DNA from 4 places in the Kluyvera sp. NPDC087067 genome. Region 2 is predicted to be linked to each of the others. Evidence: predicted binding sites of a transcription regulator. Region 2 holds the regulator's gene; each other region holds the start of a gene.
What was found. Region 2 encodes CRP, which controls carbon source genes, mostly activating them, when cyclic AMP is high. Its sites were predicted from a motif close to ATGTGANNNNNNTCACAT; they were not measured.

Region 1 (8,149 bases), on a different contig from region 2:
TGAAGGCGGATGCCGATGTGGCCGCTGCCGGGTTGCAGGTGATTTCTAGCCACACCAAAGCGATTATCTCCTTTGCGCTGTGCGGCTTTGCCAACCTGTCGTCTATCGCCATTCTTATCGGGGGTCTGGGCAGTATGGCGCCGAATCGCCGCCAGGAAATTGCCCAATTGGGCCTGAAAGCCGTGGCAGCGGGGACGCTCTCTAACCTGATGAGCGCCACCATTGCTGGCGTGTTCCTTTCACTATAAGTACAGCGCCGGAGGAATGAGCGTCGTGATTCCTCCGGCACGTAGCGCCTGGCTTAGGGCTTCAATGTCCTGCGGCCCGGCGCTACGCCACGCTTTGGCCTCACCATAAACGCCGTGGGCATGAAACGCATTCAGGCGTACCGGAATATCCCCCAGTTGGGCGATAAACGCGCTTAACGCCGCAATCTCTTGCAGATAATCCGTGTGCTCAGGGATCACCAACAGGCGCAGCTCGCTTAGCATTCCTCGTTGCGCCAGCCACTGGATACTCTGCTTGATACGCGCGTTACCTCGCCCGGTCAGGGCTTGGTGGCGCGCGTTATCCCAGGCTTTTAAATCCACCATCACGCCGTCGCAAATCTGGCTTAGCTTCTCCCAGCCGGATATCGGCAGCTCACCGTTGCTGTCCACCAGGCAGGTGAGATGCTGGAGGTTGGGCGATTGCTTTATCTGCTGGAACAGCGCGCAGACAAACGGCAGCTGCGTTGTGGCTTCGCCGCCGCTGACGGTGATGCCTTCGATAAAAGGCGCAACCTGGCTAATTTGCGCAATCACCTGTTCGACGCTCATCACCTGCGCCATCGGCGTGGATTGCTGCGGGCACAGGTGCAGGCAGGTGTCGCACTGCTGGCAGATATCCGCCTGCCACACCACTTTTCCTTCCCGCAGATTCAACGCCTGATGCGGACACTGGGGAACGCACTCACCGCAGTCATTGCAGCGTCCCATCGTCCACGGGTTATGACAGTTCTTACAGCGCAGATTGCAGCCCTGTAAGAACAGGGCCAGGCGGCTGCCCGGCCCGTCGACGCAGGAGAACGGGATGATTTTACTGACTAAAGCGCATCTGCTGTTCATGGCTCACAACACGAGGAAGGCGTTCCAGAATACGGGTGTTACGTGCAGCTTCTTCACCCAGCCAGGTGGTGTTGGTGCGAGAACCTTCTGCGCGATACTTTTCCAGATCCGACAAGCGCACCATATAGCCCGTGACGCGAACCAAATCGTTGCCGCTGACGTTGGCACTAAACTCGCGCATGCCGACCTTGAAAGCACCCAAGCATAGTTGCATCACCGCTTGCGGGTTGCGTTTTACCGTTTCATCGAGCGTCAGAATATCGCTGATGCCCGCGGCGTAATGCGCATGGTGCGGGGCGACGGTCAGCAGATGAGTTATCGGATCCGGCTCGTCGCCATACGGCAGACGGGCACCTGGTGTAGTACCGACATCAGAACTAATCCCCGACTGTGCGTGTAACAGTGCGCGCTGCTGCCAGCCGTACTGCACCGGCGTGTTGGCGACAAACTCGGCCAGTTTAGCGCTAATACGCCAGGCCAGCTGATTGGCCTCTTCGTCTTTACCGTAGCAACCAGCCATGCCTTCACGTTCACACAGAATATTGACCGCTTCCGCCAGCGAATAGATACCGAACATTGGCACGAACCGGTCAGGGCTAATCAACCCTTCGCTCACGAGGAAGCTATTCTCAAAGAAGTTCGACTGTTCGTAGAGGAAGCGGCAACGGGCGTTGATGATATCAATTTGCAGCTGGCAGTAATGTGGCAACACCTGCGTGAAGAAGTCGTCAACGGAGCGGCTGCGTTCGGCAACCTGCTGTAAATTCAGGCGAACCAGCGTACTGCCGCCACCGGCTACCGGCAGTGAGTTGTAACAGCTGACGATGCCGTACTGGCCTTTTGTGAAAATTTTATCATTTATTGGGCCGTTAGCGATGTGCGGCTTACTGCACTCGCAAATATTTTGTGCCACCTGTAGTAGCAGATCGTCAGGCGTGATTTCCGGGTCGTAGATAAACGTCAGGTTAGGTGCAACCTGCTTTAACTCAGCATCCGCACGTAAAATAGCGCGAGTGATTGGCGTATCATGAGGGCCAATGTTGACGTGGGTAAAGGCGTCCGGCAGCGTGCGGTCGAGATAGCGCCAGAAACGTTTTATTCGAATATCGATCTCGTCTTGTGTTAGAATTCTAACATAAGGTGACAGCAACGCATCAAGTTGACCCAGATAGACCGGCATCGCCGTTACGGAAGGGACGTGATGATACAGAATTGTCAGTAGCGAAAGCGCATCGTCGAGATCCTGCGCCCCTTCTAGCTCCAGCCATTCGGAGCCGTTGGCGAGAAAGCGAGCGTAGTCCGGTAGAACATAGCGCGGCTTATACGGCGCATGGCCTTCGAACATATCGCAGATGAAGCCTTCCGCCAGCGCGGCACGAGCTTCATCAGACAGTTCAGGGTACGGCAGAGCATTTTCTGCCTCCAGCGCCAGAAAATGGCGTTTTTGTTCCGGGGTTAACACGGAACTTGTCACAATTTGCTGGCAGTGTTGCAGCAACGATGAATCTATCGATGTTGGCATGGTCGGTTCCTCAGACGAGCGATAGGCGAAGTGTATGAAAAACGCTGAGGTTGTCTTTTGATCCCAGCGGTCGAAACGGTGCTTTAATCGTCGTCTTTGGTGTGAAAATTTGATGTGTGTCGCGTTGTTGTTATGCAAATTTGTACGAAGTTTTCATTAAGTGTGATGAAAGTCGAAGTGTGAGTGCGGGGCAGTGTTACAATAGTCACAGACCCGCAAGGTAACGATTTACACGGCAATGTGCCGTCGGAGAGAAAAATGACTGATTTAAAAGCAAGCAGCCTGCGCGCGCTGCAGTTGATGGACTTAACTACCCTGAACGAAGACGACACCGATGCGAAAGTGATTGCGCTGTGTCATCAGGCGAAAACGCCGGTCGGCAATACCGCTGCTGTCTGCATCTATCCGCGTTTCATTCCGATTGCGCGTAAAACCCTCAACGAGCAGGGCACGCCGAATATCCGCATCGCAACCGTGACTAACTTCCCGCACGGCAACGACGACATTGATATCGCGCTGGCGGAAACCCGTGCGGCTATCGCTTATGGTGCTGACGAAGTTGACGTGGTATTCCCATACCGTGCGCTGATTGCTGGCAACGAGCAGGTTGGTTTTGATCTGGTGAAAGCCTGTAAAGAGGCGTGTGCTGCGGCAAATGTGCTGCTGAAAGTGATCATCGAAACCGGTGAACTGAAAGAAGAAGCGCTCATTCGTAAAGCGTCTGAAATCTCCATCAAAGCCGGTGCAGATTTCATCAAAACCTCTACCGGTAAAGTGCCGGTGAACGCGACGCCAGAAAGCGCGCGCATCATGATGGAAGTTATCCGTGATATGGGCGTACAGAAAACCGTGGGCTTTAAGCCAGCCGGCGGCGTGCGTACTGCGGAAGACGCGCAGCTGTTCTTGTCTATCGCTGACGAACTGTTTGGCGCGGACTGGGCTGACTCCCGCCATTACCGCTTCGGCGCGTCTTCTCTGCTGGCAAGCCTGCTGAAAGCGCTGGGCCACGGCGACGGTAAGAGCGCTAGCGCTTACTAAGTATTAACGTAGCCCGGACGAGGCGTATGGGCGCCGACTCCGGGAGCTTCTCGGCGGCGCTACGCTTGGCCGGGCTACAGGATCGTAGGGCGGTTTACCCGCCATGATTTCCCGATTTCCCAGGAGGGTACCGTGTTTCTCGCTCAAGAAATTATTCGTAAAAAACGTGATGGTCAGGTGCTGAGTGATGAAGAAATTCGTTTCTTTATCAACGGCATTCGCGATAACACCATTTCCGAAGGGCAAATTGCCGCCCTGGCGATGACCATTTTCTTCCATGATATGAGCATGCCGGAGCGTGTCTCGCTGACCATGGCGATGCGGGATTCAGGAACCGTCCTGAACTGGAAGAGCCTGAATCTGAACGGCCCGATTGTCGATAAGCACTCCACCGGCGGCGTGGGCGACGTAACCTCGCTGATGCTCGGCCCAATGGTCGCGGCTTGCGGCGGCTATGTTCCGATGATCTCCGGTCGCGGCCTCGGTCATACCGGCGGCACGCTCGACAAATTAGAAGCCATCCCGGGCTTCGACATCTTCCCGGACGACAACCGTTTCCGTGAAATTATTAAAGACGTGGGTGTGGCGATTATTGGGCAGACCAGCTCGCTCGCACCGGCGGACAAACGTTTTTATGCTACCCGCGACATTACCGCCACGGTGGACTCTATCCCGCTGATTACCGCCTCTATCCTTGCCAAAAAACTGGCCGAGGGGCTGGATGCGCTGGTGATGGACGTGAAAGTGGGCAGCGGCGCATTTATGCCAACCTACGAACTCTCTGCCGCGCTGGCGGAAGCGATTGTGGGCGTTTCCAACGGCGCGGGCGTGAAAACCACGGCGCTGCTGACCGACATGAACCAGGTGCTGGCCTCCAGTGCCGGTAACGCCGTGGAAGTGCGCGAAGCCGTGCAGTTCCTCACCGGTGAATACCGTAACCCGCGTCTGTTCGACGTCACCATGGCGCTGTGTGTCGAAATGCTTATCTCCGGCAATCTGGCAAAAGACGACGCCGAAGCGCGTGCCAAATTGCAGGCGGTGCTGGATAACGGCAAAGCGGCCGATATCTTTGGCCGCATGGTCGCCGCCCAGAAAGGGCCGACCGATTTCGTTGAAAACTATGCGAAATATCTGCCAACGGCGATGCTCAGCAAGGCCGTCTACGCGGACACCGAAGGTTTTGTCAGCGCAATGGATACCCGTGCGCTGGGCATGGCGGTGGTCTCGATGGGCGGCGGTCGCCGTCAGGCATCCGATACCATTGATTACAGCGTCGGCTTTACCGACATGGCACGTCTGGGCGACAGCATTGACGGGCAACGTCCGCTGGCGGTCATCCACGCGAAAGATGAAGCCAGCTGGCAGGACGCGGCGAAAGCCGTGAAAGCGGCAATTAAACTGGACGACAAAGCGCCTGAAATTACGCCAACCGTCTATCGTCGCATCACCGAATAGTTATATACTGATCTGATCGCTTTTTTGCAGCGCAAGATGTATGGAGAACAAGATGAAACGTGCATTTATTATGGTGCTGGACTCCTTCGGGATTGGTGCAACGGAAGACGCTGACCGCTTTGGCGACGTTGGCGCTGACACGATGGGTCACATTGCAGAAGCCTGTGCTAAGGGCGAAGCTGACCACGGCCGTCAAGGCCCACTGAATTTGCCTAACCTGACCCGTCTGGGGCTGGTGAAAGCGCATGAAGGCTCTACCGGCAAAATTGCTGCCGGTATGGATGGTAACGCCGAAGTGATTGGCGCGTACGGTTGGGCGCACGAGCTCTCTTCCGGTAAAGACACCCCGTCAGGCCACTGGGAAATCGCTGGCGTACCGGTTCTGTTCGACTGGGGCTACTTCAGCGACCACGAAAATAGCTTCCCGCAGGAACTGCTGGATAAACTGGTTAAGCGTGCCAATCTGCCGGGCTACCTCGGTAACTGCCATTCTTCCGGTACCGTTATTCTGGACGAACTGGGCGAAGAGCATATGAAAACCGGCAAGCCGATTTTCTATACCTCTGCGGACTCCGTGTTCCAGATTGCCTGCCATGAAGAAACCTTTGGTCTTGATAAACTCTACGAGCTGTGCGAAATCGCTCGTGAAGAGTTGACCGAAGGCGGCTACAACATTGGCCGCGTGATTGCGCGTCCGTTTGTCGGTGACAAAGCGGGTAACTTCCAGCGTACCGGTAACCGTCACGATCTGGCCATTGAGCCACCGGCCGCGACCGTTCTGCAGAAGCTGGTGGATGAAAAACACGGTCACGTGGTCTCCGTTGGTAAGATTGCGGATATCTACGCTAACTGCGGTATCACGAAAAAAGTGAAAGCGACCGGTCTGGACGCGCTGTTTGACGCCACCATTAAAGAGATGAAAGAAGCGGGTGATGAAACTATCGTCTTTACCAACTTCGTTGATTTCGACTCTTCCTGGGGCCACCGTCGCGATATCGCCGGTTATGCCGCAGGGTTGGAACTGTTCGACCGCCGTCTGCCTGAATTGATGGAGCTGGTGGGTGAAGATGACATTCTGATCCTCACCGCTGACCACGGTTGCGATCCAAGCTGGACCGGTACTGACCACACCCGCGAACACATTCCGGTGCTGGTTTACGGCCCGAAAGTCAAACCGGGCTCGCTGGGCCATCGTGAAACCTTCGCGGATATCGGCCAGACGTTGGCGACCTACTTCGGTACGTCACCAATGGAATACGGCAAAAACATGCTGTGATGAAATTGCCGGATGGCGCTACGCTTATCCGGCCTACGAGGAATCGTTTGTAGGCCGGATAAGGCGCAGCCGACATCCGGCACTGACAATTTTAATAAGGATAAAATGATGGCTACCCCACACATTAATGCAGAAATGGGCGATTTCGCTGACGTAGTTTTGATGCCAGGCGACCCACTGCGTGCGAAGCACATTGCTGAAACTTTCCTTGAAGATGTCCGTGAAGTGAACAACGTTCGCGGCATGTTAGGTTTCACCGGCACTTACAAAGGCCGTAAGATTTCCGTTATGGGCCACGGCATGGGCATCCCATCGTGCTCCATCTACACCAAAGAGCTTATTACCGACTTTGGCGTGAAAAAAATCATTCGCGTGGGTTCCTGCGGCGCGGTACGTGCTGACGTAAAACTGCGCGACGTGGTTATCGGCATGGGTGCTTGCACCGACTCCAAAGTGAACCGTCTGCGCTTCAAAGACCACGACTTCGCGGCTATCGCCGACTTCGGCATGGTTCGTGACGCGGTTGACGCAGCCAAAGCGCTGGGCGTTGACGCGCGCGTGGGCAACATCTTCTCCGCAGACCTGTTCTACACGCCAGACCCAACCATGTTCGACGTGATGGAAAAATACGGCATCCTGGGCGTGGAAATGGAAGCAGCCGGTATTTACGGCGTTGCAGCAGAATTCGGTGCGAAAGCGCTGACCATCTGCACCGTTTCCGACCATATCCGTACCCACGAGCAGACCACTGCCGCAGAACGTCAGACCACTTTCAACGACATGATCAAAATTGCGCTGGAATCTGTCCTGCTGGGCGATAAAGCGTAAGACCGTGCTGTGCCCGGTGGCGCTACGCTTACCGGGCCTACAATGGTTCGCGGTAATGCCCGGTGGCGCTATGCTTACCGGGCCTACGGTGGTTTGCGGTAATGCCCGGTGGCGCTGTGCTTACCGGGCCTACGGTGGTTTGCGGTAATGCCCGGTGGCGCTGCGCTTACCGGGCCTACGGTGGTTCGCGGTAATGCTTGGTGGCGCTGTGCTTACCGGGCCTACAGAACCTGTGTAGGCCGGATAAGGCGAAGCCGCCATCCGGCAATCTGCTCCATATACTGCGAGCCTCCTTCCTGAATTATTCTCTCCATATTGCCTTTTTTGATTAACCCGTTACGTTTGAATTTTGTTTAAGGAATAAACAAATGTCGAACTATCGACGTTACTACATTAACGGTGGAACCTGGTTTTTCACGGCTAATCTGAAAAACCGAAAAAGTGATTTACTGGTACGCCAGATTGCAGAATTACGTTCTGCTATTCGCCGAGTGAAAAATACGAAGCCTTTTCAAATTGATGCTCTGGTCGTGCTGCCTGAGCATTTGCATTGTATCTGGACGCTGCCAGAGAACGATTGTGACTTCTCGTCCCGATGGCGAGAACTTAAAAAGATATTTACCAAATCGATAATGTGCCATGACGTGTGGCAACCACGATTCTGGGAACACACGATCCGCAACGAGCAAGATTACCGTCGGCATGTTGATTACATCTACATAAACCCCGTGAAGCACGGTTGGGTAGCGCGCGTGCGGGATTGGCCATTTTCGACGTTCCACCGTGATGTCCGGGATGGAGTTTACCCGGTTGATTGGGCGGGAGAGGGGATAGATCTTGACGTTGGTGAGCGGCGGTAATGCCGGATGGCGGCTACGCCTTATCCGGCCTACAGAAAGCGCCGATTTGTAGGCCGGATAAGGC
Region 2 (8,149 bases):
AGTGCTTAGCGCGCCGTGGGACAGCGCGTCCGGCGACTCCATAATGTTCACCTCTCCGCCGCTTCCCGCTTCATCGTACTCCAGACGTTGCTGGCAGCGCTGTAGGGCAATTTCGCACGACTCCAGATACTGTTGCGCTAAATCGGGTGTCAGCATGTTGTGTTCGCGCGCAAGCGTCGTCATGGCGTTGATGTGCTCAACGATAAACTGACTGTGAGTGACCCACAGCTTCATGTCTTCCAAATAGCGTGAGTTAAAGCCCGGCTCCTGCATGGCCTGGTTTAAGGTGTTAAACAGCGTATTGTGCGCCTGGTTGACGCGCATGCGCTGATAAGCAAGCTTAGGCGCCTGCGGGTCGGGGCTTAGGATCAGACGAATGGCGTCCTGATCGGCTTCCAGCGCCGCCTGGGCATTTTGCCGTAGCTGACCGCTTTGCCACTGCGGCCATAACCAGAGCATGCCGCCGAACGCAATCAGGCAGCCGATGATGGTGTCGATAAAGCGGGCAACAATAAACTGTTCGCCGTTAAGCGTGAGGATTTGCAGCGTGTATACCGCGGTGACCGTAAAGCCAACGGTGGCCCAACCGTAGCTGCGGCGAATAATCAGGTAGCTGACGAGCGTGATAATCAGCATCCCGGTAAGCGCGAGCCCCTGCGGCGCGTGGAAGTGCAGGGCGATGGCGGCGATCACCAGGCCCGCCAGGGTGCCCGCCGCACGGTGGAAAATTCGCACGCGGGTAGCGCCATAACCGTTTTGCGTCACCAGCAGCACCGTCATCAGGATCCAGTACGGTTTTGGCAGATGCAGCGCCGTGCCCATCAGGCTGGCGATACTCAGCATCACGCTTAGCCTCCCGGCGTTGCGTAGCGCGGGCGATTTTAGCGACAGGTAGCTTTTAATGGCCGGGAACAGCGGCAGGCGGCGTTCCTTATCCGCCATCAGGTCGCGCGGGTAGAGCGGACGCTGGGCGCGCAGGACTCTGGCGATTCGGCTAAAGTGCCAGGCGCAGAACTGGCCGACCGGGTTATCAGGATGCTGGGCGGCGATTTTTTCCAGCGCGCCAATCTGTTTTTCCATCGTGAAGCGGCTGGGGTAACGGTGATAGAGAATATCATCCGCGAGTACGCGCAACCGTGCCGCGACGGTCTGCGCGTTCCAGCGGATCACTGCTTCCGCGTGGCTGCGTTCCACCAGTTTTTGCACCTCTTCTGGCTGATGCAAACTCACCGAGATATGTTCTTGTAAATCTAGCCCTACCTGAAAAGCGCGCAGCAGGCGCTTGTAGTCATTGTGTCGGTTTGCCGCCAGCATATGAAGTTGCTGATAGCATTGGGAAATGAGATCCACCACCTTTTGCTGACGGTTTAGCAACGGCGGCAGCGCGGTGCTGGGGTCCGTATGCTGAGTCAGCAGGCTGTATTTGGCTTCGCAGTATTCGGCGAGCTGGCGATAGAGCAGGCTTAGCGATTCGCGCAGCGGCTGTTCGCGCCACATCCAGAACCACCACCAGTTGAATAAGCCATACCACAGCGTGCCAAGCGCATACAGCAGCAATGGCTGCCAGATAGGCATGTTACCGGCGAGGCTTAAGGTGAAAATAGCCGCAATCAGCGAGGCGGGGAGCAATCGCCCGTGTAAGGCGCTGATCTCTGCCGTTACGCCCAGCAGCAGCGCCAGCCCGGTCAGAATGAACGGCAGTGGAATGTGATGCGCCAGCAATAGCTGTACGGCGAGGCTGCATCCGGCAAACAGGCAGCCGCCGATAGTCAGGCGTTTGAAAAAACGCTTATGGGGCGTATCAAGACCTGCGATGTTGCAACACGCGGGAACCAGTGAGAACAGCAGACCTTGCTGAAGATGGCCGAAGAGTAGGCCAATGGCGACCGGCAAACATAACACCAGCGTTTGCCGCAGTGCATAGTTGACTTCCGGGTGGTAAATCAGCCTGCGCCACATGAGGGAAAACAAAAACGGCATACTGCGTGAGCACTATGCCGTTTTGGCTGGATCAGCGAGTACCGTAGACGACAATAGTTTTGCCGTGAGCGGAGATCAGGTTTTGATCTTCGAGCATTTTCAAAATACGGCCCACGGTTTCGCGGGAACAACCGACGATCTGACCGATTTCCTGACGGGTGATTTTAATCTGCATACCGTCTGGGTGAGTCATGGCGTCCGGCTGTTTAGCCAGATTCAGCAGAGTCTGGGCGATGCGTCCGGTCACGTCCAGGAATGCCAGGTTGCCCACTTTTTCGGAGGTAATCTGCAGACGACGTGCCATTTGCGAAGACAAACGCATCAGGATGTCTGGGTTTACCTGAATCAGCTGGCGGAATTTTTTATAAGAGATTTCAGCAACTTCACAAGCGGTTTTTGCCCGTACCCACGCGCTGCGTTCCTGGCCTTCTTCAAACAGGCCCAATTCGCCGATAAAGTCACCCTGGTTGAGGTAAGAGAGAATCATCTCTTTACCTTCTTCATCCTTGATGAGTACTGCCACTGAGCCTTTGACGATGTAATACAGCGTTTCAGCTTTTTCACCCTGGTGAATCAGCGTGCTCTTCGATGGGTACTTATGAATATGGCAATGAGACAAGAACCATTCGAGAGTCGGGTCTGTTTGCGGTTTGCCAAGCACCATGCGCGGTTATCCTCTGTTATAAGCTCTTCCCAGCGGCAAAAACATTGCAGCCACTGGTTGCAATAGTATCCTTCCCGTTACCTGGGAAGTCGGCTGTCGAATCGTGCCGCAGCCAGTAATGTGATGTCCTCTGCATACATGCAGTACGTTTATGTATTACCGTAGCATCCTGACTGTTTTAGCATAGCTTTAGGCGCGTGTCTCCTGGTGTCTCGCTTCAGCATGACGGCGATCGCCTTCCATTGCGAGAATTGTTATGTACGCGTAATCTGAGAAGAAAATTGCAACCTGGGAGTTAAATAATATGCAAGCGCGTGTGAAATGGATTGAAGGCTTAACCTTCCTCGGAGAGTCTGCTTCAGGCCACCAGATTTTGATGGACGGCAACTCGGGCGATAAAGCGCCAAGCCCAATGGAAGTCGTCTTAATGGCCGCCGGTGGCTGTAGCGCAATCGATGTGGTTTCCATTTTGCAAAAGGGCCGCAATGACGTCTCAGATTGTGAAGTGAAGCTGACTTCTGAACGCCGTGAAGAGGCACCGCGCCTGTTCACACATATCAACCTGCACTTCATTGTGACGGGGAAAGATCTTAAAGACGCTGCGGTTGCTCGTGCCGTCTCACTGTCCGCTGAGAAATACTGCTCGGTTGCGCTGATGCTCGAAAAAGCGGTGAATATCACTCACTCTTATGAAGTGATCGAGGGATAACGACTCTGGGGTCAGAGCAAATGCCTCGTCCGGGCTACCGACTGTTGTATCCGGTATTGTGCTCGGAATTGCCCGATGGCGGCTTCGCCTTATCGGGCCTACAAGTTGCTAATATCCACAGTATTTACGGTGTAGGCCGGATAAGGCGAAGCCGCCATCCGGCGAATTGTGTGCTTGTGCCTGATGACGCGATGCTTATCAGACCTACTGATTGCATACGAAATGTAGCCCGGCCAAGCGCAGCGCCGCCGGGACCGCCGTTTAGCTTCTTCCTTCCATCAATCGCTGCACCAGCGGCATCATGATGAGCTCCATCGCCAGCCCTAGCTTGCCGCCGGGAACCACCAGCGTATTCATATGTGAAATAAACGACCCTTGCAGCATCGCCAGCAGCCACGGGTAATCGATGTTATCAAGATTACGGAAATGAATGACCACAAAGCTCTCATCGAGCGAGGGAATACTTTTGGCGGCGAAGGGATTTGAGGTATCGACCGTTGGGACGCGCTGGAAGTTGATATGGGTGCGGGAGAACTGCGGCGTAATGAAGTTGATGTAGTCCTCCATTGAGCGCACCACGGAATCCATCACCGCCTCACGGGAGTGACCGCGCTCGCTGGTGTCGCGGATCATCTTTTGGATCCACTCGAGGTTCACAATCGGCACCACGCCAACCAGCAGATCAACATGGCGTGCCACGTCATGCTGCGGTGTCACCACGCCGCCGTGCAATCCTTCATAGAACAGCACATCCGTCGGCTCGGGCAGCGGCTGCCAGGGGGTAAATGTTCCCGGCACCTGATTCCACGGTACGGCTTCGTCGTAGGTGTGCAGATACTTTCGTGATTGCCCTTTGCCGGTCACGCCGTAATCGCGGAAGGTTTGTTCCAGCAGGCCAAAGTCATTGGCATCCGGGCCGAAATAGCTGATATGCCGACCGGCATCGCGGGCCTTACGGATAGCCATATCCATTTCAGGACGGGTATAGCGGTGAAAGCTGTCGCCTTCAACTTCTGCCGCACGCAGGTTGAGCTGAGCAAAGATTTTACGAAATGCGAGGCTGGTGGTGGTGGTTCCCGCTCCGCTGGAGCCGGTCACGGCAATAACTGGGTGTTTGGCAGACATGCGAATAACTCCTTAACAGACTACAGAAAGCCGTCCGGCTTCCTGCAATAAGTATAGTTAACCGCGAAATTGGTTACGGGGCATGATGTTGACGGTCTCGTGAAGCTCAGACCACACCAGCACCGCTTCGCCTGTTTGTAACTGATGTTTTACGTCGGCGACCTTTTGCGCAAGTGAGCGCTCATATTCACCATAATCAGTGCCTTCGCGCAAGACAAAGCTTTCAATCAACCTATCCAGCGTTTCGGGGTCAAGGTCCTGCCAGGGGATCATCATGCTTTCACTCCTAACCACGTCATAAGCCATGCGGGGATGCGTTTTTCCAGCCACATTTCCGGGTGGCGCAGGGTGCCGCCGATAAATCCAACGTGGCCGCCGTGTTCCGTTAGCTGATATTCAACGTTATCCGGCAACTCTTCCTGGGCGGGAATGGAGTGGTGATCCATAAAGGGATCGTCTTTCGCATGGATAATCAGCGTGGGCTTGGTGATTTTGCTCAAAGTAGGCATTGCGCTGCACTGACGATAATAGTCGATAGCATCGGCAAAACCGTGGATCTTCGAGGTAATGGAATCGTCGAACTCGCGGATCCGGCGCATACTTTTTAACTGGCGCAGATCCACCGGCAGTGAGCCGGGATAAGCCTTGAGCTTGCGTGCCGCGTTGCCTTTCAACAGGTTCAGCAGGTAGCGCTGATAAACCCGCGAGAAGCCTTTATCCATATGATAGCTACAGGCTTCGAGCATAAACGGTGCCGAGACAATCACCGCCGCGTCGATAGGCACATCATCGCCTTCTTTTGCCAGCAGGCAGGCCAGCATGTTGCCGCCGAGCGAATAACCGACCGCTGCCGTTGGCGCGTCACCAAATTCGCGCTTGAGCCACTGCAAAAACCAGGTGCCATCTTCCGTTTCACCGGAGTGATAAATGCGGTTCAGACGGTTTGGTTCGCCGCTACAGCCGCGAAAATGCATCACCACGCCCAGCCAGCCCCGCTGTTTTGCGGCATTAATCAGGCCGTGCGCATAGGGACTGTGCAAACTGCCTTCCAGACCATGAAACACCACCAGGCGCGGTTTATGGCGCGCAGCTTGCGGATCTTCACTCCAGGCGAGATCAACAAAATCACCGTCCGGCAGCTCAAGGCGCTGCCAGCATGGCGTGAATTGCAGCTTGCGACGGATAAGACGCGGCAGCATCGTTTGTAAATGACGATTGCTCACGCCGCGCATCGGCACGAAATCCGCGCTGCTTGAAGTGTCGATACTGAGATCGTGATGGGTTGTTTCAGTCATAACTCGGCGATGTTTACAAAAATCTGGCGCCTACTATACCGCCACTTTGCCATCGTGTTTATGAAAATGAGGTATCGGTAGCCCTTTTTATCCCTTTCGGATCTGATCCTAATCACAAATTGTTACTTCAATTATTACCCTCAAGCTAATGATTAACGCCTACGCTTAATTGATGACTTTCTCACCAGGGTGCACACTCTTTCCAGTGTTAAGCAATCAAAATGATTCGCTGAATCAGGAGGTTAATAATGTTATCTGGGCAAACACCAGCACGAGTCTGGAACACCCGCCGCACAGAAAAACAGCGGCGTCTGGCTTCCGTTCCGGTGCAGGGTAAGGTACTGCCGACCGCAGATCTGACCGCGATGCTGGAACTACTGATCGCGCCGGGTGACCGCGTGGTATTAGAAGGGAATAACCAGAAGCAGGCAGATTTCTTATCTCGCATGCTGGCTGAAGTTAACCCGCAAAAAGTGCACGACCTGCACATGATTATGCCAAGCGTAGGGCGCAGCGAGCATCTGGATATCTTCGAAAAAGGTATCGCTCGTAAACTGGATTTCTCTTTCTCCGGTACCCAAAGCCTGCGTATCTCGCAGCTACTGGAAGATGGCCAGCTGGAAATCGGCGCCATCCACACCTACATCGAACTTTACTCCCGTTTATACGTTGACCTGTCGCCGAACGTGGCGCTGATTGCCGGTTTTAAAGCTGACCGCAAAGGTAACCTTTACACCGGGGCGAGTACCGAAGATACCCCGGCGCTGGTTGAAGCTGCCGCGTTCCATGACGGTATCGTCATCGCGCAGGTTAACGAACTGGTCGACGATGAATGCGATCTGCCGCGCGTCGATATTCCTGGCTCGTGGATTGACTATGTGGTTGTCGCTGACAAGCCGTTCTTTATTGAACCGCTGTTCACCCGCGACCCGCGTCTGATTAAACAAGAACACATTCTGATGGCGATGATGGCGATTAAAGGCATCTACGCGGAACATCAGGTTCAATCGTTGAACCACGGTATCGGTTTTAATACCGCGGCAATCGAACTGCTGCTGCCAACCTACGGCGAACAGCTCGGTCTGAAGGGCAAAATCTGTAAACACTGGACGCTGAACCCGCATCCAACGCTTATCCCGGCAATTGAAAGCGGTTGGGTTGAAAGCGTGCACTGCTTCGGCGGCGAACTGGGTATGGAAGAGTACATCCGCGCTCGCCCTGACATCTTCTTTACCGGTGCCGATGGCTCAATGCGTTCTAACCGCGCCTTCTGCCAGCTGGCAGGTCAGTACGCGGTCGATATGTTTATCGGTTCCACTTTGCAGGTTGATGGCTATGCCAACTCCTCTACCGTGACCCGTGGACGCCTGTCCGGTTTCGGCGGCGCGCCAAACATGGGCCATGACCCGCACGGTCGTCGTCATGCAACGCCTGCCTGGCTGAACATGATTACCGAACCTGATCCAATGCAACGCGGTAAAAAACTGGTCGTGCAGATGGTTGAAACCTTCCAGGCCGGTGTTAAACCAACCTTCGTCGAAAAACTTGATGCCATTGAAGTTGCCAAAACGTCCGGGATGCCGCTGGCACCGGTCATGATCTACGGCGATGACGTGACCCACGTGCTGACCGAAGAAGGTATCGCTTACCTCTATCGCGCCAAAGATCTTGAAGAACGTCGTGCGATGGTGGCGGCGGTCGCGGGGATCACCGATATCGGCCTGGGCGTTGATGCGAAACGCGTTGCCGAGCTGCGTCAAAGCGGCAAGGTGGTTTATCCAGAAGATATGGGCATCCGTCGTACCGACGCCACCCGTTCTCTGCTGGCCGCGGGTAGCGTGTCTGACCTGGTTGAATGGTCCGGCGGTCTTTACAACCCACCTGCGAAATTCCGGAGCTGGTAATGAAACTTCTGCCCCAGATTCAGGTTGAAGGCGGTGCCGAATGGCTGGCGCGAACCGCCACGCAGTGTCTGATTGACGAAGCACGATTAAGCCCGAAACCCGGTCTGGTGGACAGTCGGGGGAACGGCGCGCACCACGATTTATCGTTGGCGCTGATGGAGCGCTCCGCGCGCAGCCTGACCCCCACGTTTCAGGCGCTGGCGCAGCAAAGCTGGCAGCGTCCAGCGGATATTGCGCTTAGACAAACCATAGGGCGACTCGGTCGCACAGGCGAGCAGCAGATGATGGCCGCCACCAACGGCGTGAATACCCACCGCGGCGCGATTTGGGCGCTGGGGCTGTTGGTGAGCGCCGTGGCGATGCACGGTGGTCGCGGTAATGCGCAGCAGGTAGCGGCTACAGCCGCGGAACTGGCGAAGCTGCCGGACGCCGCCGCACCCAAAGTGTTCAGCAAAGGGCTGCGTGCAACGCA
Region 3 (8,149 bases), on a different contig from region 2:
TTCGCTACGGTAAAAAAATGATCGACTGCTTCGGCGACCGTGTCACCTGGTGGCTGACCTTTAACGAGCAAAACCTGTACCACATGCCGGAAGCCTTCCTGATTTCCGGCTATATGCGTGGCGATAAAACGTTGCGCGAGCTGTATCAGATTCAGCATCACGTGATGATGGCGCACGCGCACCTGACCAATTACCTGCACGAGACTAAACCGGGCAAACTGATGGGCGGTATGCTGGCGCACGCGCAGGTATATCCCGCCACCTGCAAACCGCGCGACGTTTTCTGCGCTCAGCAGCTCGATGAGTTCTTTAACCAGAACCTGTTGCGTGCTTTCGCAGGCGAGGGGTACAGCCCGGAAGTGATGCATTTTGTCGATAAAGCGGGTTTACGCGATATTTACCCTGACGACGATCTGGCGGTGCTGGCAACCATGAAGAATGACTACATGGCCTTTAGCTATTACGCCAGCCGCACGCTGGATAGCGACCCTATCCCGCAAGATACGCCGGTTAACAACTACATGCTGTTCGGCGACAAACCGAATCCACACCTGAAAGCCACCGAATGGAACTGGCAGATAGACCCGCTCGGTTTTCGCAGTATCATTACCCGCTACTACAACGATTGGCGTTTGCCTGTGTTCCCGATTGAAAACGGTATCGGCGTGATTGAGTCGTGGGATGGTGAAAACCAGATTGCTGATGATTACCGCATTGCTTACCACCGCGATCATATCAACGCCATGAAAGAGGCGATGTTTGAAGACGGCGCGCAGGTTATTGGCTACCTGGGCTGGGGGCTGATTGATATTCTTAGCTCGCAGGGTGATATGCGTAAGCGTTACGGCGTGGTCTACGTCAACCGCGAAAACCATGATTTAAAAGATTTAGCGCGCGTACCGAAAAAAAGTTATGCATGGCTGAAAAAAGTCATCCACAGTAACGGCGAAGAGATGTAACCACAGGAGCGGGTGATGGCAGCGAAGTATCTCGCGATAGCGCGGGAAATTAAAAAACGGATCATAAGTCGGCAATATCCCGCTTCTGAGCCATTACCCGACCAGCATGCGCTGGCGGCAGAATTTGGCACCAGCCGCATGACGATTCAGCAGGCGATGCGGCAGTTGATTGTGGAAGGGCTAATCTACACCCGGCAAGGGCAGGGGACGTTTGTGCGTAAAAACTTCCTCCAGCTTTCGCAGTGGGACATTCATGGCAGCGATTATTCGGGCGCGACGGAGACCTGGGGACACCTCGGCAAAGTGGCAAGCCAGGTGATTCGCTTCGAGCTGCGTTTCCCCTCGGAAAAGGAGCAAAGCTCGTTGCTGATTGATGCCGATGCCCCCGTCTATGATTTTGTGCGTCTACGGATGCTAAACGGTGAGCCGCTCTCATTGGATATTACCGTTATGCCCGTCTCATTGGTGCCGGGACTCAGTAAAGGGCATCTGGAAGATTCAGTGTTTCAGTATGTCCAGGAAAAGCTCGGGCTGAAAATGATGGGATCGTACCGTGTCGTTCGGGCAATAAAGCCGACGACGCTTGATAAAGAGCACCTTCACTGCGAGTCGGGCGACCCGATTCTGGAAGTTGAGCAGGTTATTTATCTGGATGACGGCACGCCGCTGGAGTACGCGCACTGCCACTATCGTTACGATCACGGCGGCATTGTTATCGTAAATAACGGATAGAAAAATGGCGGGTGATTAACCCGCCATTTTTTTGTCACTCCGGTGTCGCAGCGCTCGGCCGGATTGCCGGATGTAGGCCGGATAAGGCTTCAGCCGCCATCCGGCAATCCGCATCGGATGCTCTATCAGTTCAGACGAATCGGCATACCGGAGCGATTTTTCACCGCCTGATCGACAACGCTCTGATCAACATCAGACTGGCTGGTGACAGCCTGCACCGCTTTGGTCAGCGTAATCGGCACGACTTCACCTTCTTCGAACTGTGCTTCAGTGGTCGACAGCGGGTTGTGAACTTCAATGAAGCGGCTGCCGTCTGGCTCAGTGGTGGCCTTCACGGGCTCATCAATAAACTGCACACGAGTACCTACCGGCACGTTCTGGAACAGGAATTTGATGTCTTCGTTACGCAGACGCACGCAACCGTGGCTCACGCGCAGACCAATACCGAAGTTGGCGTTAGTCCCGTGAATAGCGTACAGACGACCGATATACAGCGCGTACAGGCCCATAGGGTTGTCAGGACCGGCAGGTACCACGGCTGGCAGCGGTTCGCCGGCGGCTTGGTATTCTGCGTGCATTTTCGCCGTAGGTGTCCAGGTTGGACCGGCTTTTTTGCGCTCTACCTTGGTCGTCCAGTTGATAGGCGTGTCTTTACCCAACTGGCCAATACCGATTGGCAGCACGATAACGGTGTTGGTGCCTTTCGGGTAGTAGTACAGACGCATTTCTGCGCTGTTGATAACAATCCCTTCATGCACGGTATCCGGCAGGATCAGCTGCTGAGGAATGTTCAGCACCGTACCGCCTTTTGGCAAGAAGGTATCCACGCCAGGGTTCGCTTCCAGCATGTTAGACAAGCCCATTTGATACTGGGCCGCGAAGTATTCCAGCGGTTGCTTATTGTTATCAGGAATAGTGATAACCTGGTTCTCACCGACAATACGGCTGCCGTTGGTCGGCAGCGGGTACGTGACCGCAGATGCCGAATTACAGAAGCCCACGACAGCAAGCGCCGCAGCGAAAAGCGTTGTTAATTTAATGTTCATGTTGTGCGAGGTATCAGTGCCCTTACGGCCGTTGTTTGGGAATTCAGACTGTTGGTAGGAGCGCATTATATGTGCATTCCTTGTCACAGGGAATTCGGATGTGTACGAAATCACATTTTTTTCACTTGGGTTACATTTTAGTCTCTGGCGAAGGCGGGCGCTTTTTATTCCCAATTGTGGCACAATAGGCGGTTTGTCACATTCTTCAGGATACTCCCGTGTTAGTTACCAGCAACGTCACCATGCAGTTCGGCAGTAAGCCGCTGTTCGAAAACATCTCCGTCAAATTTGGCGGCGGCAACCGTTACGGCCTGATTGGCGCAAACGGGAGCGGCAAATCGACCTTTATGAAAATCCTCGGCGGTGATTTAGAACCGACGCTGGGTAATGTTTCACTCGATCCCAACGAACGCATCGGTAAGCTGCGTCAGGATCAGTTTGCTTTTGAAGAGTACACGGTGCTAGACACGGTGATCATGGGGCATACTGAACTGTGGGAAGTGAAACAAGAGCGCGACCGCATCTACGGTCTGGCTGAAATGAGCGAAGAAGACGGCTACAAAGTGGCCGATCTGGAAGTGCTGTACGGCGAAATGGACGGCTATTCCGCAGAGTCCCGCGCCGGTGAACTGCTGCTGGGCGTCGGTATTCCGGTTGAACAGCATTGGGGTCTGATGAGCGAAGTTGCGCCAGGCTGGAAACTGCGTGTTCTGTTAGCACAGGCGCTGTTCTCAAATCCAGATATCCTGCTGCTCGACGAACCAACGAACAACCTGGACATCGACACCATCCGCTGGCTGGAGCAGACTTTAAACGAACGCGACAGCACCATGATCATCATTTCGCACGACCGTCACTTCCTGAACATGGTCTGTACTCATATGGCGGATCTGGATTACGGCGAGCTGCGCGTTTATCCGGGTAACTATGATGAATACATGACTGCCGCGACTCAGGCGCGTGAGCGTCTGCTGGCCGATAACGCCAAGAAAAAAGCGCAGATTGCTGACCTGCAATCCTTTGTTAGCCGCTTTAGCGCCAACGCCTCCAAATCGCGTCAGGCAACTTCTCGTGCGCGTCAGATTGATAAAATCAAGCTTGATGAAGTGAAGGCTTCCAGCCGTCAGAACCCGTTCATTCGTTTCGAGCAGGATAAGAAACTGTTCCGTAACGCGCTGGCGGTTGAAGAGCTCAGCAAAGGTTTCGATAACGGCCCGCTGTTTAAAGACGTTAACCTGCTGCTGGAAGTCGGCGAGAAGCTTGCCATTCTGGGGGCTAACGGCGTGGGTAAATCCACGATGCTGAAAACCCTGGTCGGTGAACTGACTGCGGATCACGGCACGGTGAAATGGTCTGAGAATGCGCAAATTGGTTATTACGCGCAGGATCATGCGGAAGATTTCGATAACGATCTGACCGTTTTCGACTGGATGAGCCAGTGGAAACAAGAAGGCGATGACGAGCAGGTAGTACGCGGCTTCCTCGGACGTCTGCTGTTCAGCCAGGACGATATCAAAAAACCGGCCAAAGTCCTGTCCGGTGGTGAAAAGGGTCGTATGCTGTTCGGTAAGCTGATGATGCAAAAACCGAACATTCTGGTTATGGATGAACCGACCAACCACCTGGATATGGAATCCATCGAATCGCTGAACATGGCGCTGGAAATGTATCAGGGCACCCTGATCTTCGTTTCTCACGACCGTGAATTCGTCAGCTCGCTGGCGACCCGCGTGATTGAAATTACGCCAGAGCGCGTGGTGGACTTCACCGGTAACTATGAAGATTACCTGCGCACTAAAGGCGTCGAGTAAAAAGTAATCGGGTTCCCTAGGGAACCCGATTTGAGTCGCCCGGCCAGGCGCAACGCCGCCGGGTTATCTCATGGGCTATTCCATCCCCAACGCACGCCTGCCGTGAACATTCAGATCTTCCAGCGTAAACCGTCCCTGCCAATTGGCCTCATAATCCTCACGCGGGAAATCACCCGGTGACGCCCCACGCTCAAGTGCGGCTTTTACCTTATGCGCATAGGCGAGGTTTTTGGCGCACATTGGAGCGGCGGGAATATACATCACGTTCCCCCAACCCTGCTGGTTTTCCACCGGCGCGACGGAGTGGATGACATCGCAATGCCACCACACGGAATCACCGGCCTCCAGAGCGGGAATAGAGGTGAGGGCGCTCATCAGCAGCGGATGCCACTTCTCAGAAATCGGCAGTACTTTACCCGATGCGACTCCGCACAATTCATCCTCAGGCACATCGTCCAGCAGCGGTCGCAGCAGCACATAAGCCATTGCTTCAGGAATCGGCACCACATGCAGTAACCCTTGATCGGGGATCATATCCGACAGCGCCGTCCAGCCCTGGAAGGTACGGAAAACGGAGCATTTGGTGGTGTTATCTACGGTGTATTCTTCGACGTCGGTGCGATATGCCGCATCCCACGGATCGTATTGCTCCACATTGCCGTTAAAAACGTTGGAAAATACTTGCTGATAAGCCGGAAGCAGCCAGCGTTCCAGCGCCCCGGAGTCGGTATGTGCGCCAAGCCCTTTTGAGGTGGTGCCCGGTGGACGGCGACGAATGCGGTCGGGATAAATCACGCTGATATCCGGGTTAAACCACTGCTTACCGTCGTGCTCAACCTGCCACAAACGGTTCAGGAATGATTGTGCCTGCGCCATTTCCGGGCTCTGGCGAGCCTGCATCTGGGCCTGCGACCAGTAGATCGGATAGATCTCCGGGCGTGAAGCCTCCAGGGAACCGAAGAAGCTGTCGCCCGGCCCTTTATAGACGTCATCGAAATGGTTGAGGTCAAGGTAGTCGAGCATTGAACGATCCCACGCTAGCGCCTGCTCGCGTGGGAAGTGACCTTTAATGACCGCGCAGCCGCGTCGTTTCACCTCGGCGCGAGTCGCGTCACTGATATTGCCAGAAGCGATATCCGCGAAAGGGATCACCGGCCATACCGGCTGATTCTGCGCCTTTAGCGCGTTGATTTCCGCGACGCGGGATTCAATGATGGCGCTCAGGCGGTCGAACGCCGCCTGGACGTCGCCAATCTGCGCGCGCAGCGTTTTTTTCATTTGACGAATGGCCGCTTTAGGATCGGCGGGCAGCGTTTCGTGGGTAAAGGTAACCGTCATATCAACCTCGCAATCTTTCATTCGAAAGTAAAATTCATTACAAGTGATACTTTAAGTTAAAACAAAGTTAATGCAAGTTTAAATTCTTGCGTTCGATCACGAAGGTAAACAAAGATGAATTCGTAGGCCGGATAAGGCAACGCCGCCATCCGGCAATGTGCCTGATGGCGCTGCGCTTATCAGGCCTACGAAGGGAGAGAATTAGAAAGGTGCGGTGCCGTCCAGCACGGCCTGAATCACATTCAGCGCGCCGTCGTGGTTGTTATCGTCGGTATGATAATCGGCAATGGCTTTAATACTGTCGGCTGCGTTATCCATCGCGAAGGCGTACTTCACCAGTTTAAGCATTTCTGCATCGTTGCCGCTGTCGCCAATTGCCACACATTCTTGCGGTGAAATATGCCAGCGCTTTAACAAGCGGCTGATACCGTTGGCCTTGTGCAGTCCGGGAATGATGAGGTCAACAAAGCCAAAACCGCTGGTGACGGGTTTCATAATGCCGTCGAGCGAGAGATGCAGTTTTTCGACTAACGCCGGAATCAGGCTGTCGGGGAGATTCAGCGAAAATTTAAACATCTTATCGTCGATGTCGTGATAGTTCGCGACCCGCTTTAACCGGTAATAGTGTTTGGACATCAGCGCCACCAGTTCTTCCGGCGCATTTTCGCTGATGTAAGCACTCTCAAGCCCACAGGCGACAAAATGGAGCTGCGAATCTTTAAGCAGTTCACCAATCACCGTTTGATATTCATGGCGAGTCAGTTCGCCGTGGAAAAGCTGTTGTCCGTGTTCGTACACCAGCGCGCCATTTTCGGCGACATACGAGATGCGGTCGCGGATCTCCGGGAAGAAGGTGATGAGCTGATAATACTGATTGCCGCTGGCGACGACGAATTCAATGCCGCGCTGTTGAAGCTGGTCAAACTGCGCCAGAAACCGCGAACGGTCGTAGGTTTTGGCGTCATTAAGAAAGGTGCCGTCCATATCGGTGATGATAGCTTTAACGGTCATGCAAGGTGCTCCTGGGGTAACTCCGGCCAGCAGCAATTTAATTATAATGTGAGCTAAAGCACAAATTTATTTCATTTGAAAGAGAAGTGGCGGGGAAGTTGTGTGGGCTGGGCCCTCTCCCTGGAAGGGAGAGGGGGAAAACCGGCGCTTGCCTCATCGACAACACCGATCGGTTCCCTCTCCCCTGAGGGGAGAGGGTTAGGGTGAGGGGGAAATGCACCGACTTACAGCGTATGCTCCGTACGCGCAATAATATCGTCCTGCGCATCCGGCGACAGCGCGGTGAAGAACGCCGAATACCCTGCCACGCGCACCACTAAATCACGATACTGATCAGGATGTTTCTTCGCCTCCAGCAGCGTTTCGCGTGAGACGATGTTGTACTGAATATGCCAGCCTTTATGCACCTCGAAGAAGGTACGCAGCAGCGCCATCAGTTTCTGCTTATCGCTTTCGTTTTCAAGCGTTGCCGGATTCAGCTTCTGGTTTAACAACACACCGCCAAGAATGGCCGAGGTCGGCAGTTTACCCACGGAGCTAATCACCGCCGTTGGGCCGAGATGGTCAGTACCGGAAGCCGGGCTTGCGCCTTCAGCAAGCGGTGTTTTGGCCTTACGTCCGTCCGGCGTCGCCATCGTCTGCGCGCCAAACGGTACGTTGGCGGAGATAGACGAGGTGCCCGCGTAGTAGTTACCGCCAATCGGGCCGCGGCCATAGCGCGGGTTGTGATACTGTTTCAGCTCATCGATATAGGTCTGATAGGCGCGGGCCAGCAGGGTGTCGACGCTATCATCGTCGTTACCGTATTTCGGCGCGCCGTTGATTAAACGCTGGCGCAGCTGCTCGTGAGTCAGGCCGTCGTAGTCCTCCGCCAGCGCTTTCGCCAGCTCCTGCTGACCAATCACTCCCTGATCGAAGACCAGCTTTTTCACCGCTGCCAGGCTGTTGCCCAGGTTGGCAATACCGACCTGCAAACCGGAAACCCAGTCGTATTTCGCGCCGCCCTGTTTGATGCTTTTCGCCCGTTCAATACAGTCATCAACCAGCGCCGAGCACAGAATATCGTGCACGTTCTCTTCCAGCATGGTATCGACCACGTATTCAATCTCAATCGACTTGCGGGTGTAGTAACGGATCTGCGTATCCCAGTCGCTCATCATTTGTTCGAAGTTCGCGAAGTTGCCTTTCGACAGCGCGTGCTCCTGCGGCAGGAATACCTGGCCGCTGGTGGCGTCGCGTCCGCCTTCCATCG
Region 4 (8,149 bases), on a different contig from region 2:
TAACAAAAAGGCCCGAACGTTCATGCTAAAGGCGGCACGAGCGGTTAATTCAGAGGAGACATCTTCGCAGCGATCGAGCGTCAGGGGTTGCAATGACTCCATCGTCACCAGAATCTGACGGAAGTAGTTATCGAGATAGCTTTGCAGGCCGGAAATGGTGTTGTCGTATTGAACGGCGCGGCGGTGGTGAAAGATGGAAAACTGCAAGACCCCTGCAATAAGCGCAATCAGTAAGCCTGCGGCAATACTGATGAAGATAGTGCGGCGGTTTGCCAGTCTTTCACGAGTAAACATACTACTTCTCTATGCTACGGAACTATAAAGAAAAGAATACTGATGAAGCATAAAAAAAGCACTGCCTGAGCAGTGCTTTTTTTATGCTTGCCGTCAGCCAAGGGAAACCGACGGTAAGCGGCATTACGAACGACTCAGGACGCGGCGAGCTTCGTTGTAACGTTTTTTCCAGTACGGCTCATTCATACTAGAGATCGTCACACCACTGCTGGTGGAAGCATGAACAAACTGGTTGTTGCCGATGTAAATTCCAACGTGACGCCCGGTAGAGCCTGCGCGGAACAACACTAAATCGCCGGTACGAAGCTGGCTGCGTGAAACTGATTTGCCTGACTCACGCTGTTCTGAGGTTGAACGTGGAAGTTCTAAACCAAATTGTTCACGGAAGGTACGCTGTACAAAACTAGAACAATCAATGCCACGCTTGGTGTCGCCGCCCAGACGGTAACGGACACCTTTCCATCCTGCGTATTGATCCATCAGACGGGATTTCACGTCGAGGTTACGCACCATGGTTTCAAATTCATCCTGAGAGGCTTGCAGTGAAGAAGTGTCTTCGCTACCCACACCATGCGTCTCAGAATGCATGTTCTTAGCGGTATTACTGGTGGTACTACATGCAGAAAGCAGAACCGCGACTGCTACTGCTGGAATCGCTCGCAAAATATATCTCAAAATCGGCTGAGATTTGACCATGTTAGTTGTTTTCCCTTGAAGTCCTTAACGACGGCGTCGTTATAAAAAATGCCAAACGCGTTTGAGACTAAATACACGCAATCAATGAGACAATTCTTTGAATTCAGATTTGTGGTGTAGCGCACAAATTTTTATTAGATAACAGAATAATTGCTCTTTGAAACGACAAACGCAAACGAGAGTACCTTAACGAAAGCGGCATTGCGAGCGGTTTTGGCTGATTTTTTATAAGAAATAGTGATACGCAAAGTTTAAAAATGAGAATGGCCAAAATTACGCTGTTGGCTGTGCAAAAAACAAGCAACTCATTCATATTTCACGTGAATATCATGACGAAAAAATGACAATAATTGAGATAGATATAAAAAACATTCAGAGGGCAATAACCCTCTGAATGATGTCGCAGAACGAACGCTTATTTTTTGGGGGCTTTCAGTACCCTTAAAGAGGGTAAATTTCGTTCAAATAGGGCGACGATTTTATCGCTTAACGGCGTCAATAGAATCCATGGTACGCCGATAAGTACGGAGGTCAGAGAACCGACGGAGATATCGGTAAACCAGTGTGCGCCGATCATGACCCGCGGAAAGGCAAAAATCACGAAAATAGCCAGCGCGATAGCGAAGGCTTTCTGGCCAAAATAGCGCCACATGAAGGCGGCGAATATCAGCAGCATCATACCGTGATCGCCCGGGAAGCTATCCCGTGAACCATCTTTGGTCTTAAACGAGATAACGTCACTCACCCGATGGGCGCCCGGAACAGACAGTGACGGGCTGCTGCGTGTCACCGGGATAAGATGCTGTGCCAGCTGGTTGACGAGCACCGCCGACAGCAGCATGACCAGTCCGATACCGACGATGCGACGTCGACCGGCGGTGTCCGCCTTAAGCCAGAAGCTCAGCATCAGGCAGCCCATCGCCAGCAGCGCGCAGCCGTCAAAAGCGCGGTTGTTGATGACGGCTAAAAAACCGGCGTAGGTTAGGTTGCCTGCGCTAATCCCGTGGTTAAAGAAGCGGAAGATGGTGGTATCCACCACCGACCAGATGCCGTGATTTACGGGGATAAACCACGACATAAATAGCGCCACTCCGGCGGCGTTAAGGGCAATAATCAAAGGAAAGCGTGTACGCATCATCATCTTCACAGCAAGGAGTCTCGCTGGAACATTAGCGGTTTTACCCTAAACGAAGTTTCAACAGTGCCGATTGGAGGTTATTCCAGTCCGTTTCCGTATCGTTTATCAACTCCACACGGCTATCGGGCGGCGCGACGTTCTGGGTTTCAATATGCAAATCGGCACCCTGGCGGTTGATGCGAACGAGCCCTTCAGGGATGCGCATTACGGCTTTCAAACGCGTGACCGGGGCCAGGCGCGCCCACTCCAGCAAACCGATGGTATCAAACTGGGTATCGGCATCAAAAATCCAGCCGCAGGCATGATAGCCCTGACCCTGGTTAACGCTGCGACGCCAGCGCTGATGCTCCGGCAAACTGAGCGCCCCCAGCCCTTTATTCGAGGGATGGGAATGGCTGTGCGCGGCGCTTGCCGCAAGTTCGGTGAGGTTAAGGCGCGGCATATCAAGCAGCGCGATATCAATATTACCCTGCGTGGCATAAACGTGCAGGCGTTCAGCGCCATTTTGCTGCCACCAGTCATCCATTGCCTGCTGGCTTTCCGGCGTGGCGCGGTCGGATTTATTGCTGACGATAATATCGGCCGCGGCAAGCTGGTCGCGGAAGTTTTCATTATTGACGATTTTATCTTCAAGCAGCTGGCGCGGATCGATCACGCACAGCGTGGCGCGTAGATCTATCCACGGTTCATAAACCGGCGCGGTTAACAGGTCGAGGATTTGTTTCGGGTGGCCTAGGCCGGTTGGCTCAATCAGCAGACGGTCAGGTTTGCCCTGGCGTAACAGAGTGTTTAATCCCACCTGCATCGGCAGCCCGTTGACGCAGCACATACAGCCGCCGGGAATCTCCTTAAGCAAAGCACCGCTATCGGCCAACAGCGCGCCGTCGATGCCGACTTCGCCAAATTCATTTACCAGCACGGCCCATTTTTCGTCGGCAGGTTTATGCGCGAGCAGGTGGAGAATTGAGGTTGTTTTCCCGCTGCCGAGAAAGCCGGTGATCAGATTGGTTTTAGTCACGAAAACTCCAGAGCATAAAGAGTGTATACGTGACAACTTTATCCTGGCGAAAACGTGACGCAAAGCGAAGGTTTACGGTGAGCCAAACGGCGTTGACTCACCGAGGGGAAATTGGCTTAGCCGTTAAGCGCGTTCAGCAGCGCCTGACGGGCACCTTGCGTAACCAGCGTCTGCCATGCGTCTTTAATAGCCTGCACAAACTGCGGGTTAGCGGGCAGGTCGCGACCGAAAACTTCCTGCAAGGTCAGCAGTGCTTCAACGCGGCTGTCGTCGTGACTGTTTATCACCAGAGCGTGAATTTTTTCTGCCAGCGGATCGCGGATATCAATGGCGTTTCCGGCATCATCCGTGCCGCTGACATAGCGCATCCAGGCAGCCACGCCCAGCGCCAGCAGCGGCCAGGGAGTGCCTGCTTTCAGATGAATACGGATACCGTCTAGCAGTCGCTGCGGGAGCTTTTGGCTGCCGTCCATGGCGATTTGCCAGGTGCGATGCTGTAATGCCGGGTTACTAAAACGCTCAATCAGACTGTCAGCATAGGCATTGAGATCGACATCGGTGATGCGTAGCGTCGGCGCCTGTTCCGCCATCATCAGATGGCGCGCGGCGCGGCGAAATGAGGCATCCTGCATGCAGTCGCTAATGTGCGTATAGCCCGCCAGATAGCCCAGATACGCAAGGAACGAATGGCTGCCGTTGAGCATGCGTAGCTTCATTTCTTCCCACGGGAGCACATCATTGACCATCTGCGCACCTACGCTGCCCCAATCGGGACGACCGGCGACGAAATTGTCTTCGATTACCCACTGAATAAACGGTTCGCAGCTAATCGCGCACGGATCTTCCACGCCCAGCTCGCGGGTGATTTCCGCCAGTGAGTCTTCGGTAGCGGCGGGAACTATACGGTCAACCATGGTGCCGGGGAAGCTGACATATTCAGCAATCCAGCTTGCCAGTTGTGGGTCGCGCTGCTTAGCCATATCCAGCACCGCGTTTTTCACCACGTGACCGTTGTCGGGGATGTTGTCGCAGGAAAGAACAGTAAATGCGGACAGGCCGCGTTCGCGGCGACGATGCAGCGCCTCCACGAGGATGCCGGGCGCAGAATGAGGTTCTGTAGGTGAGGCTAAATCGTGGATGATACGCGGCTGAGTCAAATCCAGATGCCCCGTGGCCGGATCAATGCAATAGCCTTTTTCCGTGATGGTTAGCGATACGATCGCCACCTGCGGCTCGCAGAATTTTTCTATAATAGCAGCCAATGAATCCAGCTTCGCGTTCAGACATTCCTTCACCGCCCCCACGATAATCGGTTGGTTGCCCGCCGCGCTTTTTTCCATCACGGTAAACAGATGGTCCTGTTGGCGCAGTTGACTCATCAGCACATCACCGCTGAACAGGCTGATTTCACAAATGCCCCAGTCGCCACCTTGCGCATTGAGTACCCGGTTGGTCAACAATGCCTGATGTGCACGGTGAAAAGCACCAAAACCGAAGTGTACAATGCGCGAACGCAGTTGTTGCCTGGCATATTGAGGGAACTGTACGTTTGCGGGGAGGGCGCTGGAGGCTATTGTCTTCATTATCTACACATCCGATTAACCATTAATTAACGTCGGCAGTGTAAAGTTATATGACAACAAATTAAATTGGTGTGCCGTATTTATCGCGTTAATGTGAGCTGGATCAATCAATACAGGCGGATTGTTTGACCGTTACAAATAAGCCTGTATGGTAGTCGTCATTAAAGACGATTTTATTGGTATAACAACTTTATTTGAGGTGAGGCAATGGAACAAACCTGGCGTTGGTATGGCCCGAACGATCCGGTATCTCTTGATGATGTGCGTCAAGCTGGCGCAACGGGTGTTGTAACGGCTTTGCACCACATTCCTAACGGTCAGGTATGGCCGGTCGACGAAATTAAACAGCGTCAGGCTGTGCTGGCTGAAAAAGGGCTGACCTGGTCTGTTGTTGAAAGTATTCCGGTTCATGAAGATATCAAAACCGGCTCCGGTGAGTACAAAACCTGGATTGCCAACTATCAGCAGAGCATTCGCAACCTCGCTGAATGCGGCATTGATACCGTGTGCTACAACTTCATGCCGATCCTCGACTGGACGCGTACCGACCTTGAGTACACGCTGGCAGACGGTTCTAAAGCATTGCGTTTTGATCAGATTGCTTTTGCTGCATTTGAACTGCACATCCTGAAACGCGAAGGCGCGCAGGCGGATTACACCGCTGAAGAGCAGCGTCAGGCGCAGGAATACTTCCAGGCGATGACCGAAGCGGAAGTCACCAAGCTGACTCGTAACATCATTGCTGGCCTGCCGGGCGCGGAAGAGGGCTATACCCTTGACCAGTTCCGTGCGCGTCTGGCGGAATACGATCACATCAGCAAAGATCAACTGCGTGAAAACATGGCCGTTTTCCTGCGTGCGATTGTACCGGTTGCGGAAGAAGTAGGCGTGCGACTGGCCGTTCACCCGGACGATCCACCGCGTCCAATCCTGGGTCTGCCGCGCATTATCTCAACCATCGAAGATATGCAGTGGCTGAAAGAGACCGTCGACAGTATTAATAACGGTTTCACAATGTGCACCGGTTCTTACGGCGTACGCGCGGACAACGATCTGGTGAAAATGATCGAGACCTTCGGCGATCGTATCCACTTCACGCACCTGCGCTCTACCTGCCGTGAAGAAAACCCGAAAACCTTCCATGAAGGCGCGCACTTACAGGGTGACGTGAACATGGTTGCGGTGGTTGACGCGATTCTGACCGAAGAGCAACGTCGTAAGAAGGCGGGCGATCTGCGTCCTATTCCAATGCGTCCTGACCACGGTCATCAGATGCTGGACGACCTGAAGAAGAAAACCAACCCGGGTTATTCGGCGATTGGTCGCCTGAAAGGTCTGGCGGAAGTGCGCGGCGTTGAATTAGCGCTGAAAATGACTAAGTTCCGCGATCTGCTGTAATCGAGCATTGCTCCTCACGCGCGCGTAGCCTTGGGCCTCGAGGTGCGCCGTGAGGGCGTCTCTGGCAGCAACAAAAAAGGACAGCCAAACGGCTGTCCTTTTTTATGGGTTACGAGCGGTGGTTTATCCCGGCATCGCATTCGCTCGGCCGGGCTACTAGTGCGCGATATCGTAGGCCTGATAAGGCGAAGCCGCCATCAGGCATAGCGGCGCACATTGCCGGATGGCGGCTTCGCCTTATCCGGCCTACACCCACCAGTAGTCCGGACGAGATGCGTCAGCATCGACTCCGGAGGGCGTCGTTAGTCCGCGCGGCACATATAGCGTTTTTCTTCGATATGAACGCGAATTTTCTCGCCGGTGGTCAGGTATTCAGGCACCTGAACGACCAGACCGGTGGTCAGGGTCGCAGGTTTGGTGCGTGAGCTTGCAGAAGCCCCTTTGATACCCGGTGCGGTTTCAGTGATTTCCAGATCCACCGTCTGCGGCAGTTCCAGCGCCAGAACCTGACCATCCCACAGCAGAACCTGCATATCCGGCATGCCGCCTTCCGGGATGAATTGCAGCTCATCAGCAATCTGGTCATGAGTGAAGATATACGGGGTATAGTCCTCTTTATCCATGAATACGTATTCGTTGCCATCAATATAGGAGAAGTCAACGAAGCGGCGGTTTAAGGTCACGGTATCAACCATGTCGTCGCCCTTAAAGCGTTCTTCCACTTTCAGACCGGTGCTGACGTCGGAAAAGCGCATTTTGTACAGCGTTGCCGCGCCGCGGGCGCTCGGTGACTGAATATCAATGTTTTTTACAATCAGCAGTTTGCCGTTGTAATTCAGCACCATACCTTTTTTGATTTCGTTCGCTCTTGGCATTGCAATTATCCTGTGAAAAAGGGTGTCAAAAATATCGCGTAAAAGTACTCGCGCCGGGCGTTTCAGGCAAGGGGAATTAAAGGCTTTTGCTATCTCTGACCAAAAGGTGGTACTGTGCGCCACAACTGACTCAACCCTCACACCCAGAGCCCGCGATGGAATGTCGTCCTGACTGCGGCGCTTGCTGCACTGCACCTTCTATATCCAGCCCCATTCCGGGTATGCCGCACGGCAAACCTGCCAACACGCCGTGTGTTCAACTAGATGAGCAAAAGCGTTGTAAAATTTTTGCGTCGCCTTTGCGTCCGAAGGTATGCGCCGGGCTGCAACCGGCGGCGGATATGTGCGGCGCAACCCGAAGCGAGGCGCTGACCTGGTTATTAAATCTGGAAGCGTTGACGGCGCCCTAAACGTCTTTAATACGGGCCAGACAGGCAATCGTGCTGACGCATAGCACCAGCGCAATCCAGAATACCGTGTGGTAGTTCCAGATTTCGGCGACCACGCCCGCCAGCGAACCGGCGATAATCCAGCCGACGCGGGAAGTATTGGCATACAGCGTGGTGGCTGAACCGGCTTGCCCCGGCATCAGATCCTGGAAATAAAGCATCCCAATCCCGCCCAGAATTCCGATATAGATGGCGTTCAGCAGTTGCATCGCCAGCAGCAGCGCCGGGCTATTGAAGGTCAGCATGCCTATATAGAAGATAAGACCTGAGACCGCCGCAATACGCATCAGGAAGCGTTTACCGAGGCGCTTAGCAAAATAGCCCGCAATCAGCATGGTAGGAATTTCAAGACCGGCAGCGGTGCCCATCATTACCCCAGCCAGCTTTTCCGGCAGGTGCAATTCGTTGATGATATACAGCGGCATATTGATGATATAGAGGCTGTTAGTTCCCCACATCAAGGTGCAAATAATAAACAGCAGCAGGGTATCTTTCCGGTTAGAGCGCGGCGCCTGAATGATACCGTTGGCCGATATTTTCTCTTTACGCATGGTCGGCAGGAAAAACCAGACCATCGCGCCACACACCACAAACGCCACCGCCGCCGACAGGTACATCACCGTGAAGCTAAACCCCATCGCGAGGGCATAAGCTAGCGGCGGGCCAATGACCCACGCCAGGGAGACCTGCGCGCGCAT

Region 1: a site for CRP is predicted at 2,736-2,753, ahead of deoC (deoxyribose-phosphate aldolase). Genes of this name have one in related genera too.
Region 3: a site for CRP is predicted at 2,836-2,853, ahead of ldtB (L,D-transpeptidase). Genes of this name have one in related genera too.
Region 4: a site for CRP is predicted at 4,821-4,838, ahead of ACIPDS_RS09440 (mannitol dehydrogenase family protein). Genes of this name have one in related genera too.

Annotation. Positions count from the first base shown of each region.
Region 1 is NZ_JBIUZS010000007.1:81,422-89,570, forward strand. It holds gene ACIPDS_RS17475 (NupC/NupG family nucleoside CNT transporter) at 1-248, shown strand, start outside; gene ACIPDS_RS17480 (YjjW family glycine radical enzyme activase) at 243-1,106, opposite strand; gene ACIPDS_RS17485 (YjjI family glycine radical enzyme) at 1,078-2,628, opposite strand; gene deoC (deoxyribose-phosphate aldolase) at 2,887-3,666, shown strand; gene deoA (thymidine phosphorylase) at 3,799-5,121, shown strand; gene deoB (phosphopentomutase) at 5,174-6,397, shown strand; gene deoD (purine-nucleoside phosphorylase) at 6,506-7,225, shown strand; gene ACIPDS_RS17510 (REP-associated tyrosine transposase) at 7,594-8,085, shown strand.
Region 2 is NZ_JBIUZS010000010.1:52,859-61,007, forward strand. It holds gene ACIPDS_RS19995 (YccS/YhfK family putative transporter) at 1-1,959, opposite strand, end outside; gene crp (cAMP-activated global transcriptional regulator CRP) at 2,012-2,644, opposite strand; gene ACIPDS_RS20005 (OsmC family protein) at 2,949-3,353, shown strand; gene ACIPDS_RS20010 (phosphoribulokinase) at 3,615-4,478, opposite strand; gene ACIPDS_RS20015 (YheU family protein) at 4,536-4,754, opposite strand; gene ACIPDS_RS20020 (hydrolase) at 4,751-5,773, opposite strand; gene mdcA (malonate decarboxylase subunit alpha) at 6,022-7,677, shown strand; gene ACIPDS_RS20030 (triphosphoribosyl-dephospho-CoA synthase) at 7,677-8,149, shown strand, end outside.
Region 3 is NZ_JBIUZS010000001.1:61,720-69,868, forward strand. It holds gene ACIPDS_RS00285 (glycoside hydrolase family 1 protein) at 1-959, shown strand, start outside; gene ACIPDS_RS00290 (GntR family transcriptional regulator) at 975-1,691, shown strand; gene ldtB (L,D-transpeptidase) at 1,817-2,737, opposite strand; gene ACIPDS_RS00300 (ABC-F family ATPase) at 2,956-4,548, shown strand; gene ACIPDS_RS00305 (DUF1479 domain-containing protein) at 4,624-5,886, opposite strand; gene ACIPDS_RS00310 (Cof-type HAD-IIB family hydrolase) at 6,088-6,897, opposite strand; gene ACIPDS_RS00315 (formate C-acetyltransferase/glycerol dehydratase family glycyl radical enzyme) at 7,122-8,149, opposite strand, start outside.
Region 4 is NZ_JBIUZS010000003.1:136,248-144,396, forward strand. It holds gene ACIPDS_RS09420 (cyclic di-GMP phosphodiesterase) at 1-294, opposite strand, end outside; gene mepS (bifunctional murein DD-endopeptidase/murein LD-carboxypeptidase) at 418-990, opposite strand; gene ACIPDS_RS09430 (phosphatase PAP2 family protein) at 1,406-2,128, opposite strand; gene ACIPDS_RS09435 (CobW family GTP-binding protein) at 2,169-3,146, opposite strand; gene ACIPDS_RS09440 (mannitol dehydrogenase family protein) at 3,263-4,729, opposite strand; gene uxuA (mannonate dehydratase) at 4,937-6,127, shown strand; gene yeiP (elongation factor P-like protein YeiP) at 6,430-7,002, opposite strand; gene ACIPDS_RS09455 (YkgJ family cysteine cluster protein) at 7,158-7,412, shown strand; gene setB (sugar efflux transporter SetB) at 7,409-8,149, opposite strand, start outside.